DNA from 4 places in the Dryocola mayonis genome. Region 4 is predicted to be linked to each of the others. Evidence: predicted binding sites of a transcription regulator. Region 4 holds the regulator's gene; each other region holds the start of a gene.
The links. The regulator Fur, encoded in region 4, represses iron uptake genes when iron is present. The targets are predictions, from matches to a motif close to ATAATAATGAGAACNACTATCAA.
Positions count from the first base shown of each region.

Region 1: WLO32_RS14765 (Nramp family divalent metal transporter) is a predicted target of Fur. The motif match lies at 1,676-1,698, and genes of this name have one in related genera.
Region 2: bfd (bacterioferritin-associated ferredoxin) is a predicted target of Fur. The motif match lies at 1,630-1,652, and genes of this name have one in related genera.
Region 3: fepB (Fe2+-enterobactin ABC transporter substrate-binding protein) is a predicted target of Fur. The motif match lies at 1,718-1,740, and genes of this name have one in related genera.

Region 1 is NZ_CP150452.1:3,070,038-3,073,451, reverse strand. It holds gene WLO32_RS14775 (diguanylate cyclase) at 1-155, shown strand, start outside; gene WLO32_RS14770 (NupC/NupG family nucleoside CNT transporter) at 196-1,383, opposite strand; gene WLO32_RS14765 (Nramp family divalent metal transporter) at 1,739-2,977, shown strand; gene WLO32_RS14760 (DUF2502 domain-containing protein) at 3,013-3,327, opposite strand.
Region 2 is NZ_CP150452.1:380,736-384,149, forward strand. It holds partial or broken gene fusA (elongation factor G) at 1-280, shown strand, start outside; partial or broken gene tuf (elongation factor Tu) at 352-1,537, shown strand; gene bfd (bacterioferritin-associated ferredoxin) at 1,687-1,881, shown strand; gene bfr (bacterioferritin) at 1,954-2,430, shown strand; gene WLO32_RS01735 (prepilin peptidase) at 2,457-2,924, opposite strand; gene rpsJ (30S ribosomal protein S10) at 3,305-3,414, shown strand, end outside.
Region 3 is NZ_CP150452.1:1,145,817-1,149,230, forward strand. It holds gene entS (enterobactin transporter EntS) at 1-606, shown strand, start outside; gene fepB (Fe2+-enterobactin ABC transporter substrate-binding protein) at 607-1,554, opposite strand; partial or broken gene entC (isochorismate synthase EntC) at 1,772-2,954, shown strand; gene WLO32_RS05545 ((2,3-dihydroxybenzoyl)adenylate synthase) at 2,955-3,414, shown strand, end outside.
Region 4 is NZ_CP150452.1:1,272,230-1,275,643, reverse strand. It holds gene ybfE (LexA regulated protein) at 1-212, shown strand, start outside; gene fldA (flavodoxin FldA) at 393-923, shown strand; gene fur (ferric iron uptake transcriptional regulator) at 1,219-1,671, shown strand; gene chiP (chitoporin ChiP) at 1,791-3,188, opposite strand.

The DNA.
Region 1 (3,414 bases), 1.8 Mb from region 4:
CCATTACCGCATCGCTTGGCGTCGCGGCGCACAGCGAACATCCGCAGCATTCTTTAGATCAGATCCAGTCGTTAGCGGATTTTCGGCTGTACCGGGCCAAGCTGCGCGGCCGGAATCAGGTTTGCGCGGACGGCGAGGAAGAAAAGCAGGCATAAAAAAACCGGGGCGCAGGCCCCGGTTTTTACGTCAGGGGGATTACAGGAACAGCGCTGCAATAGAAGCAGACAGAATGCTCACAAGCGTAGAACCGTAAACCAGCTTCAGGCCGAAGCGTGAAACCACGTTGCCCTGCTCTTCGTTCAGGCCTTTAATCGCACCGGCGATAATCCCGATAGAAGAGAAGTTAGCAAAGGATACCAGGAACACGGACAGGATGCCTTCAGCGCGCGGAGACATGCTGCTGGCCAGTTTCTGCAGGTCCATCATCGCAACGAATTCGTTAGACACCAGCTTGGTTGCCATAATGCTGCCGACCTGCAGCGCTTCATGCGCCGGCACGCCCATAACCCAGGCAATCGGATAGAAGATGTAGCCCAGAATGCCCTGGAAGGAGATACCGAACACCGCGGCGAACAGGGCGTTCAGCGCGGAAATTAACGCGATGAAACCAATCAGCATCGCCGCAACGATAATCGCCACCTTAAAGCCTGCCAGAATGTATTCACCCAGCATTTCAAAGAAGCTCTGACCTTCGTGCAGATTGGACATTTGCAGATTTTCTTCGCTCTCGTCCACGCGGTACGGGTTAATCAAAGACAGGACGATAAAGGTGCTGAACATGTTCAGTACCAGCGCCGCCACAACGTACTTAGGATCAAGCATGGTCATGTACGCGCCAACAATCGACATGGAAACGGTAGACATGGCGGTTGCCGACATGGTGTACATGCGGTTGCGCGACATCTTGCCGAGGATATCCTTATAGGCGATAAAGTTTTCTGACTGTCCCAGGATCAGCGAGCTTACTGCGTTAAAGGATTCCAGCTTACCCATACCGTTTACTTTAGACAGCAAAGTACCGATAAAGCGGATAACGATCGGCAGCACGCGAATGTGCTGCAAAATCCCGATCAGGGCGGAGATAAAGACGATAGGGCAGAGAACTTTCAGGAAGAAGAAGGCCAGACCTTCGTCATTCATCTTACCGAATACAAAGTTTGTCCCTTCATTTGCAAACGCCAGCAGTTTCTCGAACATTTCAGAGAAACCACGTACGAAGCCGAGGCCAATCTCTGAGTTCAGGAAGAACCAGGCAAGCAATATTTCAATCACTAATAATTGGATCACAAAGCGAATACGAATTTGCTTGCGGTTAGGACTCACCAGCAAAGCAAGCAGCGCAACCACTGCAAGCGCTAAAACAAAGTGCAGAACGCGGGACATATTTGCTCCAAATATGAGGCAGGTTTAATTTCGTTGCACATTCTATGAAACAAGCAATAAGAAAACGAGAGCAATCGCACACTATAGTGATGACATGTGACGGATAGCAAAATTAGTGATCAACCATACATTTCTGCTATGTTAAGTAAAGAAGCTAAAGGTTGCGTCAGCGCACACAATTCATAACAAGCCTGCTTGTTATTGCCCGTTTCTTTAACGAGTGCGCAGGAACACACCTTCCCGCCATTGCTTTCATCTATCAGAGAAATCCAGATAAGCTGTTTAAACGATCTTGATAATCATTCTCATTTTGTTAGCATGAAACATAGCAAAGGCTATATCTCAGAGGCAGATGATGACTAACAGTCGTGTTGATAACAGCAGTGGTCGGACTGCGCGCAGGCTGCGACTGGCGTTAATGGGGCCGGCGTTTATCGCCGCCATTGGCTACATCGACCCGGGTAACTTCGCCACCAATATCCAGGCCGGGGCCAGCTTCGGCTACGGGCTGCTGTGGGTGGTGGTCTGGGCGAACCTGATGGCGATGCTGATTCAGGTGCTGTCCGCGAAGCTTGGCATCGCAACGGGCAAAAATCTTGCCGAACATATACGCGACCATTATCCGCGTCCGGTTGTCTGGCTGTACTGGATACAGGCGGAAATCATTGCGATGGCGACGGATCTGGCGGAATTTATCGGCGCGGCCATCGGCTTTAAGCTGATTCTGGGCGTTTCCCTGCTGCAGGGCGCGGTGCTGACCGGTATCGCCACCTTCCTGATCCTGATGCTGCAGCGCCGCGGACAAAAGCCGCTGGAGAAAGCGATCGGCGGGCTTTTGCTGTTCGTGGCCGCCGCCTACATTGTTGAACTGATTTTCTCGCAGCCTGATTTCGTCGAGCTGGGCAAGGGGATGCTGCTGCCAACCCTGCCAACCAGCGAGGCGGTCTTCCTCGCCGCCGGGGTGCTTGGCGCGACCATCATGCCGCACGTTATTTACCTGCACTCGTCGCTGACCCAGCATATGCACGACGGCAATCGCGCGGAGCGTTATTCCGCCACCAAATGGGACGTGGCTATCGCCATGACCATCGCCGGCTTTGTGAACCTGGCGATGATGGCGACCGCCGCCGCGGCGTTTCACTTCTCCGGACATACCGGCGTGGCCGATCTGGACCAGGCATATTTGACGCTCGAACCCCTGCTCAGCCATGCGGCGGCAACGATATTCGGCCTGAGCCTGGTCGCCGCAGGGCTGTCATCGACCGTTGTGGGTACGCTTGCGGGACAGGTGGTGATGCAGGGCTTTGTCCGGTTCTACATTCCGCTGTGGGTGCGCCGCTCCGTTACTATGGCGCCGTCGTTCATTGTGATTCTGATGGGGCTTGATCCGACGCGTATTCTGGTCATGAGTCAGGTGCTGCTCAGCTTCGGCATCGCGCTGGCGCTGGTGCCGCTGCTGATTTTTACCAGCGATAAAAACCTGATGGGCGAGCTGGTGAATACCAGACTGGTTAAGCAACTCGGCTGGGCGATTGTGGTGCTGGTGGTGGCGCTGAATCTGTGGCTAATTATCGGCACCGCGTTAGGGCTATAAAAAAACCTCTCCCGGTGGGAGAGGTTGATGTTCACTTAGTGGTGATGACCGTTTCCGCGACCGCGGCCACGATGATCGTCACGGTCGTTCCAGCCTGCGCGATAGCCTCTTTCGTAGCTGCTGCGCCCCCGGTCCCAGCCGCGATGACGGTGCCAGCCACGGTCACGCCATTCATAATTTCGATGCCAGTAGCCACGGTCGCGCCAGTCGCGTCCGTCCCAGTAGTTACCGCGATAATCCCGATCGCCAATATTTAGCTTCACCGACGGCAACAGGGTGATTTCGCCCGCATTCGCCACCAGCGGGACTGACGCCAGTAATGCAATCGCAAGAATCAGTGACCTGAACATACTCTCTCCTTAACCCACGGTAGCCGCGTGGCGGCCTGTTAACGTAATATTAAGGGGTGGTAAACAAGTGTTTCATCAGCATAACTC
Region 2 (3,414 bases), 890 kb from region 4:
GCTTGAGCCTATCATGAAGGTTGAAGTTGAAACGCCGGAAGAGAACACTGGTGACGTCATCGGTGACCTTAGCCGTCGTCGTGGTATGCTGCGCGGTCAAGAATCTAACGTTACCGGCGTTGTGATTCACGCTGAAGTTCCGCTGTCTGAAATGTTCGGATACGCAACTCAACTGCGTTCTCTGACCAAAGGTCGTGCTTCTTACTCCATGGAGTTCCTGAAGTATGATGATGCGCCGAACAACGTTGCTCAGGCCGTAATCGAAGCCCGTGGTAAATAAGCCCTGGGTTTTAAAACAATGATCCCGTGCTCTCTCCTTGAGGGGAGAGCACTATAGTAAGGAATATAGCCGTGTCTAAAGAAAAATTTGAACGTACAAAACCGCACGTTAACGTCGGCACAATCGGCCACGTTGACCATGGTAAAACTACTCTGACTGCAGCAATCACTACCGTTCTGGCTAAAACCTACGGCGGTTCTGCTCGTGCATTCGACCAGATCGATAACGCGCCGGAAGAAAAAGCTCGTGGTATCACCATCAACACTTCCCACGTTGAGTATGACACCCCGACTCGCCACTACGCGCACGTTGACTGCCCAGGGCACGCCGACTACGTGAAAAACATGATCACCGGTGCGGCTCAGATGGACGGCGCAATCCTGGTTGTTGCTGCAACTGACGGCCCGATGCCGCAGACCCGTGAGCACATCCTGCTGGGTCGTCAGGTAGGCGTTCCTTTCATCATCGTGTTCCTGAACAAATGCGACATGGTTGATGACGAAGAGCTGCTGGAACTGGTGGAAATGGAAGTTCGTGAACTTCTGTCCCAGTACGACTTCCCGGGCGACGATACCCCAATCGTTCGCGGTTCCGCACTGAAAGCGCTGGAAGGCGAAGCTGAGTGGGAAGCGAAAATCGTTGAACTGGCAGGCTTCCTGGATTCCTACATCCCTGAGCCAGAGCGTGCTATCGACAAGCCGTTCCTGCTGCCAATCGAAGACGTATTCTCCATCTCCGGTCGTGGTACCGTTGTTACCGGTCGTGTAGAGCGCGGCATCATCAAGGTTGGTGAAGAAGTTGAAATCGTTGGTATCAAAGATACCGCGAAATCCACCTGTACCGGCGTTGAAATGTTCCGCAAACTGCTGGACGAAGGCCGTGCGGGCGAGAACGTTGGCGTTCTGCTGCGTGGTATCAAACGTGAAGAAATCGAACGTGGTCAGGTTCTGGCTAAGCCAGGCTCCATCAAGCCACACACCCAGTTCGAATCTGAAGTGTACATCCTGTCCAAAGACGAAGGCGGCCCGTCACACTCCGTTCTTCAAAGGCTACCGTCCACAGTTCTACTTCCGTACAACTGACGTGACCGGTACCATCGAACTGCCGGAAGGCGTTGAGATGGTCATGCCGGGCGACAACATCAAAATGGTTGTTACCCTGATCCACCCAATCGCGATGGACGACGGTCTGCGTTTCGCAATCCGTGAAGGCGGCCGTACCGTTGGTGCCGGTGTTGTTGCTAAAGTTATCGCTTAATCGCTGATATCTTTGTATGAAAAAAGAGCGCTCAGGCGCTCTTTTTTTTACATTTTTTTCAGGCCGGCATCACCGTCAAACGCCGCTGTGCTATTGTAATCATAACTATTCTCATTTACACTTTGCGCAGAATTTGAACGGGAGTGCCTATGTACGTTTGCTTGTGTAACGGTGTAAGTGATAAAAAAATTCGCCAGGCAGTGCGCCAGTTTCAGCCACAATCTTTCCAGCAGCTTCGCAAGTTTATTCCGGTAGGAAACCAGTGCGGGAAGTGCGTTCGTGCGGCACGGGAAATCATGCAGGAAGAGCTGTTACAGATCCCGGAATTTAAAGAGATTGCTTAAGCCAGTCACTTTTTTTTGACTTACTCCGTGCTACATCTACGCTTCATGTAGTGGAAGCGGAGGGAGTAAAAAATGAAAGGTGATATTAAGATAATAAATTATCTCAATAAATTATTGGGAAACGAGCTTGTCGCGATCAATCAGTATTTTCTCCATGCGAGAATGTTCAAAAACTGGGGCCTGATGCGCCTCAACGAAGTTGAGTACCATGAATCCATCGATGAAATGAAGCATGCCGATAAGTATATCGAGCGTATTTTATTCCTTGAGGGCATTCCCAACCTGCAGGACTTAGGCAAGCTTCAAATTGGCGAAGATGTGGAAGAGATGCTGCGCTCGGATCTCAATCTCGAAATGGAAGGCGCCAGAGATCTGCGCGAAGCCATCGCCTATGCGGATACCATCCATGACTACGTCAGCCGCGACATGATGATCCAAATCCTCTCTGAGGAAGAGCATCACATCGACTGGCTTGAAACGGAACTGGACCTGATTGCCAAAATCGGCCTGCAGAATTATCTTCAGTCGCAGCTTAAAGAAGCCAGTTGAGCTGGTGAATCTGTAAAGGGTAATGATTAAACCATCCTGTAACACCACCCGCTATCGCAAGGCAGGGCCCCAAAAGGTAGCGGCGTGGTGAAATCCCCAGAATCAGCCCGCCAGATTTTAGCTGTTCCCGCCGTCGCTAAGCCGCATATCGCCGCTATTAACACAATCCACTGCAGATTTTGCCAGCCGTGCCACGCGCCCAGCGCAGCCAGCAGCTTCATATCTCCATATCCGATACCCTCGCATTTGCGCAAGAAAAAGTAGCACCAGTACACTATCCACAGGCTTAAATAACCCGCGGCGGCTCCCGTCACCGCTGAAGCCAGTCGCTCCGTATTAAAAAACACATGGAACAATAGCCCGGACCATAACAGCGCATAGTTCAGAGCGTCCGGCAACAGACGTTGTTTCAGATCTATCCAGCTAAGCCGCAGCAATAACCCAATGTATACACCTATAAAGCAAGTTACCGACAGGGAAGGAAGAGTCATCATGGTCGCTGCTCCTGAAAATGTTATACGACACTACTGCGGAGCGCAGAAGGGGAGAAGGGGCGGTTTACCGTTTCCCGGCATACCTTCCAGGGTTTCACCAGCGCCTGCATGTTTTACACGGTAAATGGAAGCTGCCTCGTCTGTCTTGCAGAAAAGGCTGTTTAATTCGTAAGCGTGACTTGCTTCGTGGCCGTATTTACGTATAATGCGCGGGCCTGTCTTAATTGACGGCTGGTTCGATATGAACCCTGGTAGTGATTTTGCTGCCAACAATGTCTCCAACAGGGAGGCTATGTATGAACGATTACACTCTCCCATCAATCGTAATGGGTGCGAGTAGTAATTTTTTTCGTCTATAAAATAATTGGAGCTCTGGTCTCATGCAGAACCAAAGAATCCGTATCCGCCTTAAAGCGTTTGATCATCGTCTGATCGATCAATCAACTGCGGAAATCGTCGAGACTGCTAAGCGCACTGGTGCGCAAGTCCG
Region 3 (3,414 bases), 130 kb from region 4:
CGTTTTTTGCTCGGCCATCCGATTATCGGCGGTATTGCGCTGGTTGGCGCCCTGCTGACCATGGCGAGCGCCGTGCGGGTGCTGTACCCGGCGCTGGCGGGCCACTGGCAGATGAGCGCCGGACAAATCGGCCTGATGTACGCCGCCGTGCCCCTTGGCGCGGCGATTGGCGCGCTGACCAGCGGACGCATCGCCCATCATGCCCGTCCCGGCGTGATTATGCTGGCAAGCGGCATAGTGTCGTTTATCTCTGTTGGCCTGTTTAGCCTGATGCCGTACTGGGGCCTCGGGCTTGCGTGCCTTGCGCTCTTTGGCTATCTCAGCGCCATCAGCTCCCTGCTGCAATACACCCTGATTCAGACGCTGACGCCGGACGGCATGCTGGGCCGCATCAACGGCTTATGGACGGCGCAAAACGTCACGGGCGACGCCATTGGCGCGGCGATTCTGGGCGGGATGACCGTCGCCATGACGCCGGCTGCGGCGGCAAGCTCGGGCGGGCTGGTGCTGGCCTTAATTGGCGTGGCGCTGGCGGTGGTGCTGACGCAGCTGCGTCGTTACCAGCAGGCCGCCCCGACGCAAGCCGAGGCGGCGACGGCGAAATAATTACTTGCTGCCGAACAGCTCCGTCATGCGCGTAAGCACCTGGCTTGCGCTGTAGTAATCAAGACGGAACGTTTCGGTGCCAAGAGGATAAACGCGCTTGTTTTGCACCGCCGGCAGATGCGCAAGCAAAGGGTCGTTTTGCAGGGCGTCCGCATCTTTTTCGTCGCCTGCGAACAGGAACAGGCTTTCGCCGTTCAGGCCGGCCGCGAGGTTCTCGCCGCCAAGCTGAAGGATATCGTGGCGTTTGCCCATGCTCTGGCTGGTATGAATGGCCGGCGGCACCGTGGAAAGGGTGAAGCCAAGCTGCTGCAGGAGTTTCCCCTGCGCGGATTCAGGCGTCCACAGGTTGGCGGAGCGGGATGCCGGGCTGTAAACCAGGGCGGTGACCGGCTGCGGCGGCAGCGTAATGCGCTTTTTCGCTTCGGTCAGCTGTTTATCGAAACTGGCGATGCGTTCTGCGGCCTGCTTTTCATGGCCGGTGATCGCGCCGAGCTGCGTCAGCACCTGCTGCCAGCTTTTATCGTCGTAATTGATAACAAGCGTCGGGGCGATAGCGGAAAGCTGGTCGTAAAGGGCAAGGGCGGAATCCCCGCCGGTGGCGCTGATTAAAATCAGATCCGGCATCTGGGCGGCCACCGCCTCAGCGCTTGGCTCGCCGATATAGAGACGTTGAATATTACGCTCTTTGGCGATTTTGCCCCACTGGCGCATATAGCCCTGGTCGTCCGCCACGCGGTTGCCGGGCGTTGTGGCGCCGCTTGCGATGACCGGCGCGTCAATGGCCAGCAGCGAGCCGGTCAGCGTGACGCTGGTGGAGACAATGCGCTGCGGCGCCTGAGCGAGGGTGTGGGCGCCGCGGCTGTCCGTCACCTGGCGCGGCCAGTCGGCGGCGTGGGCAAGGCCGCTGAGGCCCAGCAGTAGGGTGGTGCCGATGGTCAGTTTAAGCAGGGCTGAAGAAATTCTTATTTTCACGCGGGCGCATCCTGTTGAAGTAATCAGTAATGCTTCTCATTTTCATGATTATGCCGCTCCGGTGCAAGCGCGGGAAAGGTTAAAAAAAATTTGTCCCGATTGACAGCGAGATCGTTTCTCTTTAGGTTACGACCCCGAAATACAAATGATAATTATTATTACTACCCTTTATCATTTTTTTAACGGAGGACGCATGGATACATTACTGGCCGAGGAGCCACAGAAAAAGCAGCTAACCCCTTGCGCGGATAGCTTTTTCTTTATGTCTCCTTACCGCAGTTTTTCAACCCAGGGCTGCTTTATGCGTCTGGATTGTCCCGCTGAAGACGGCGCGAACGTGCAGGGAAATCTGCAGACGCGGCTGCGCGACGCGTTTGAACGCGCCGCAAAGCAGGGCATAGAAAAGCCGATAGTCGTCGGCGCCATTCCATTCGATACCCGCCAGCCGTCCGCGCTGTTTATTCCGCTAAGCTGGCAGGCGTTCTCTCGTCCCCAGCGTCAGCAGGAAGCTGGCCAAAGCCGGGCGGCGACGCAGCCGGGCATTACCGCTCGCCGGGCTATTCCGGAACAGGATAAGTTCATGGCAATGGTGGCGCACGCCGCGGCCGCCACCGGCGGGCCGGGCATCGATAAAGTGGTGCTGTCGCGCCTGATAGATATCGAAACCGACGCGCCCGTCGATATCCCTGCGCTGCTAAACCGCCTGATTGCCCAGAACCCTGCCAGCTTTAACTTCCACGTCCCGCTGCCGGACGGCAGTTCGCTGCTGGGGGCAAGCCCTGAGCTGCTGCTGCGTAAAAACGGCGAGGCGTTCAGCTCGCTGCCGCTGGCGGGCTCTGCCCGACGCAATAAAGAAGACGCTCAGCAGGACAAAGCGATCGGCGAAGCGCTGATGAACTCCGCCAAAGACCGCCATGAACACGGCCTGGTCACCAGCGCGATGCAAAACGTATTACAGCCGCGCAGCCGTTACCTGGCGCTGCCGGACAAACCCGAGCTGATTACCACGCCAACGCTCTGGCACCTTGCCACGCCCATTGACGGCGAGGCGAAGGACCCGCAGGACAACGCGCTTTCGCTTGCCTGCCTGCTGCATCCCACTCCCGCGCTCAGCGGCTTCCCGCACGAGGCCGCACGGCGGCTGATTGCCGAGCTTGAGCCGTTCGACCGCGAACTGTTCGGCGGCATTGTCGGCTGGTGCGATGCGGAAGGCAACGGCGAGTGGGTTGTGACCATTCGCTGCGCGCGCGTGGCGAAACGGCAGGTTCGTCTGTTTGCCGGGGGCCGGCATCGTGCCCGCCTCGTCGCCGGAATCCGAATGGCGCGAAACCGGGGTAAAACTTTCCACCATGCTTAACGTATTGGGGCTTAATTAAATGGCGATTGAATTCACCCGCTGGCCGGAAGATCTGGCCGCACGCTATCGCGAAAAAGGTTACTGGGCGGACCTGCCGCTCACCGATATTCTGAGCCGGCACGCCAAAAATAACGCTATTGCGCTGATCGACGGCGAGCGCCACTACAGCTACAGCGAGCTGGAGCAGTCGTCGACCCGGCTGGCCTGCGCGCTGCAGCGCCGTGGCCTACGCACCGGCGAAACCGCGCTGGTGCAGCTTGGCAACGTGGCGGAGCTCTACATCACGCTGTTTGCCCTGCTGAAGATCGGCGTAGCGCCGGTTAACGCGCTGTTCAGCCACCAGCGCACCGAGCTGGAGGCCTATGCAAAGCAGCTCGAACCGGCGCTGCTGATCGCCGACCGCAAGCACAATCTTTTCGCGCATGACGATTTTCTCGACTCCCTGTGCAGCCAGAATCCTTCGCTGCGCATGGCGGTAT
Region 4 (3,414 bases):
AAACCAATCCGCTAACGCGAGATGAGCAGCTGCGCATCAACAAACGTAACCAGCTCAAACGCGATAAAGTACGCGGCCTGAAGCGCGTTGAGCTGAAACTCAACAACGAAGCGGTGGATGCCCTTAACCAACTTGCTGAAGCCAGAAACATCAGCCGCAGCGAGCTGATTGAAGAGATGTTATTAGCCCAGCTAAAGCAGCATCTGAGCTAGCCGTTCGCTATTTCGCCCCGTCATCAAATAAAAAACGGCGCTTAAAGCGCCATCATGTTGCAGACTGTGCACAGCGCTGTGATAGCTGTTTCCGCACCCTGACCTGTTCTGCTATCATTGCCCCATCTGTGGGCAATTCTCCGCCACCATACCATTAAGTTTCAAGAGGTTATTTAACTCATGGCAATCGTAGGCATTTTTTTCGGCAGCGATACCGGTAATACCGAAAATATCGCAAAAATGATTCAAAAACAGCTCGGTAAAGATGTTGCTGAAGTGCGTGACATTGCAAAAAGCAGCAAGGAAGATCTCGAAGGGTTCGACATTCTGCTGCTGGGCATCCCTACCTGGTACTATGGCGAAGCGCAGTGCGACTGGGATGACTTCTTCCCGACTCTTGAAGAAGTGGATTTCAACGGCAAGCTGGTTGCGCTGTTCGGCTGTGGCGATCAGGAAGATTACGCGGAATATTTCTGCGACGCGCTGGGCACCATTCGCGACATCATTGAACCACGCGGCGCGGCAATCGTAGGCCACTGGCCGACGGCGGGCTACCACTTCGAAGCGTCGAAGGGTCTGGCTGACGACGACCACTTTGTAGGCCTGGCCATTGATGAAGACCGTCAGCCGGAGCTGACCGCCGAGCGCGTGGAGAAATGGACCAGGCAGGTTGCGGAAGAGCTCAACCTGGCCGATATCCTCAACGCCTGATGCGTAACGGCGCAGGCCAAGGTTTGCGCCGTATTGATAGGCATTACCAATGAAAATAATCGCTACATTTTTGTAACTTTTTTGTCTATCCCTGTACAATACCCCACAGGTCGCGTTTGCTGCACCGCCAGCAAAGGGTGACTCAGCCACGATTTTTTAGCTGTTATGCTTTAACTTACAGTTTCTATTTAGACGTGGCTGTACTATACCCTCAAAAGAAGGGTATATAATGAAACGCATTCACTTAACGCTCAACGAGTCCGAGCATAACGTTAAGCAACAGGACAATTTCCGCATGACTGACAACAACACCGCATTAAAGAAGGCCGGCCTGAAAGTCACGCTTCCGCGATTAAAAATCCTTGAAGTGTTGCAGGGACCGGTTAACCATCACGTCAGTGCGGAAGACTTATACAAACGTCTGATTGATATGGGTGAAGAGATTGGTCTGGCCACGGTTTACCGCGTGCTGAACCAGTTTGACGACGCGGGTATCGTTACCCGCCATAATTTCGAAGGCGGCAAGTCGGTTTTTGAACTGACTCAGCAGCATCATCACGACCACCTGATTTGCCTGGACTGCGGCAAAGTCATTGAATTCAGCGATGATTCAATCGAAGCCCGCCAGCGTGAAATCGCGACCCGCCACGGGATTCGGCTGACTAACCACAGTCTTTACCTGTATGGCCACTGCGCCGAAGGCGACTGCCGTACCGACGAAAACGCCCACGAAATCAGCGAGAAGTAATCCGCACTCTTGCTTTCCCTTCGGGAAAGCAGAGACAAAAAACCGGTGAGGAAACTCACCGGTTTTTTTATGGGCCAGAGAAACTTAACAAGCCGGGCGCTTTTGCGCCCGGCTGCCCATCAGAAGATAGTGAAAGGTGCGATAACGAGGAACTTCACGTCGCGCTCATCCTGGAAGATGTTGCCGTAGCCGCCGCCCCAGCTTGGGATATCGGAATGGTTGTCATACTGGGTAAAGTGCAGCTTAAACAGCGTGCCTTTCGCTCGGCCATCCTGAACGGTATATGACGCATCGAGGCTGTAAGAGGATTCCTTCAGACGGCGATCGGCGTCGTAGTAGCCATCGGTCGTTGGCGTGGAGCTGGGTTTTGCATCCCAGGCGTAAACGTAAGATGCGCCCACCGCCCAGCCGGCCAGATCCCAGTTGCTCAGGTCATACATCGCGCCCGCGAACAGCGCTTTTTCGCCGTTGGCGTTAAAGTCGGAGCGGTTATCCCACCATACATCAAGACGCCCGTTTGAGGAGGCATAGGTTGGGGTCATACGCTGCAGGAAGAACCCCTGCTGCCCTTCGGCCTTCACCATGGTTCCTTCCAGACGCAGGTCGACCTGACCAATTTTGTAACCGAGGGTTAGCGCCTGCAGCCAGGCTGTGCCGTCGTAAATATCGTTAATGCCGCCGTCTGAGACTTTGTCCCTGGTCCCGTAGAACTGGTAGCTGGTGGTCAGCGGGCTGCCAGCGATATCAAATTTGTAGCTTGCTTTGGTAAAGTACTGGTCAATGTACCCTTCTGCCTGACCGAAGGCCGCCTCAAGCACCAGATCGTTTTTGAAGTCATACTTTGCGCCGATTGAATGCAGGTAGTCGACTTTGGTGTGCCTGTCGTTCTGATAGAACTTGTCCATCTCCAGATGCCATGGCGCTTTATATTCGTTCGTCCACATATAGGAGAAGCTCAGCGCGCCCGCATCGCCGTAATCGAAACTGGCGCCGGCTTCAGCGCCCTGATAGGTGCCCGGCATAAAGCTCCAGTGCGGAGCCAGCAAAGTCTGGCCGGTTGGCTGAATGTAGCCCGCCCGCGCCCAAACCGGCCCGTATTTAAATTTCGCCGCCGCCTTATAAAGGCTGATTCCGCTCTTGTCGCCGGAATAGTCTTCGTCATAGGCTTTATTTTTTGATGAGAATGCGATTTCGTTCGGGTGCCCGCTGTCGCCATTTTCCGCCATTTCAATCGCGGTAAAGGCCGCAATATCCAGACCAAACATATCGGCCACATAGCCGGACTGGAAATCCAGGTTGGCGTTCCAGGTCGAATGGGAAAGGTTGGTTTCGTATTTACTGGTATTAACGTCTTTACGGTCACGCTCACGCTGCCAGTAATAAATACCGCCGGTGAGGGTTGAATCATCGATAAATCCCGCGGCCGCCGCCTGCGGAACGGTAACCATACCTGAAAGCGCCGTGACGCCTGCAATTGCAAGCGCCAGCGCGCTACGTTTGCCCTTAAACGTACGCATATTGAAATCCTCTTTGACGTATAAATAATCACCCGGCGTAAAAACGCCTGACGGCGAAAAATAAAAAATGCCTGACGGCTAAAAGCGGTTAAGAATATTTCCCCCGCATGACTGCTAAGCAACAGACTATTTTTCGCGACGCGAATTATCAACGACTTTGTAAGAGTTAATTTCCATATTATGACGAAGAGCACATAATCTATGTGCATTTGTAACAAGTTGCTTT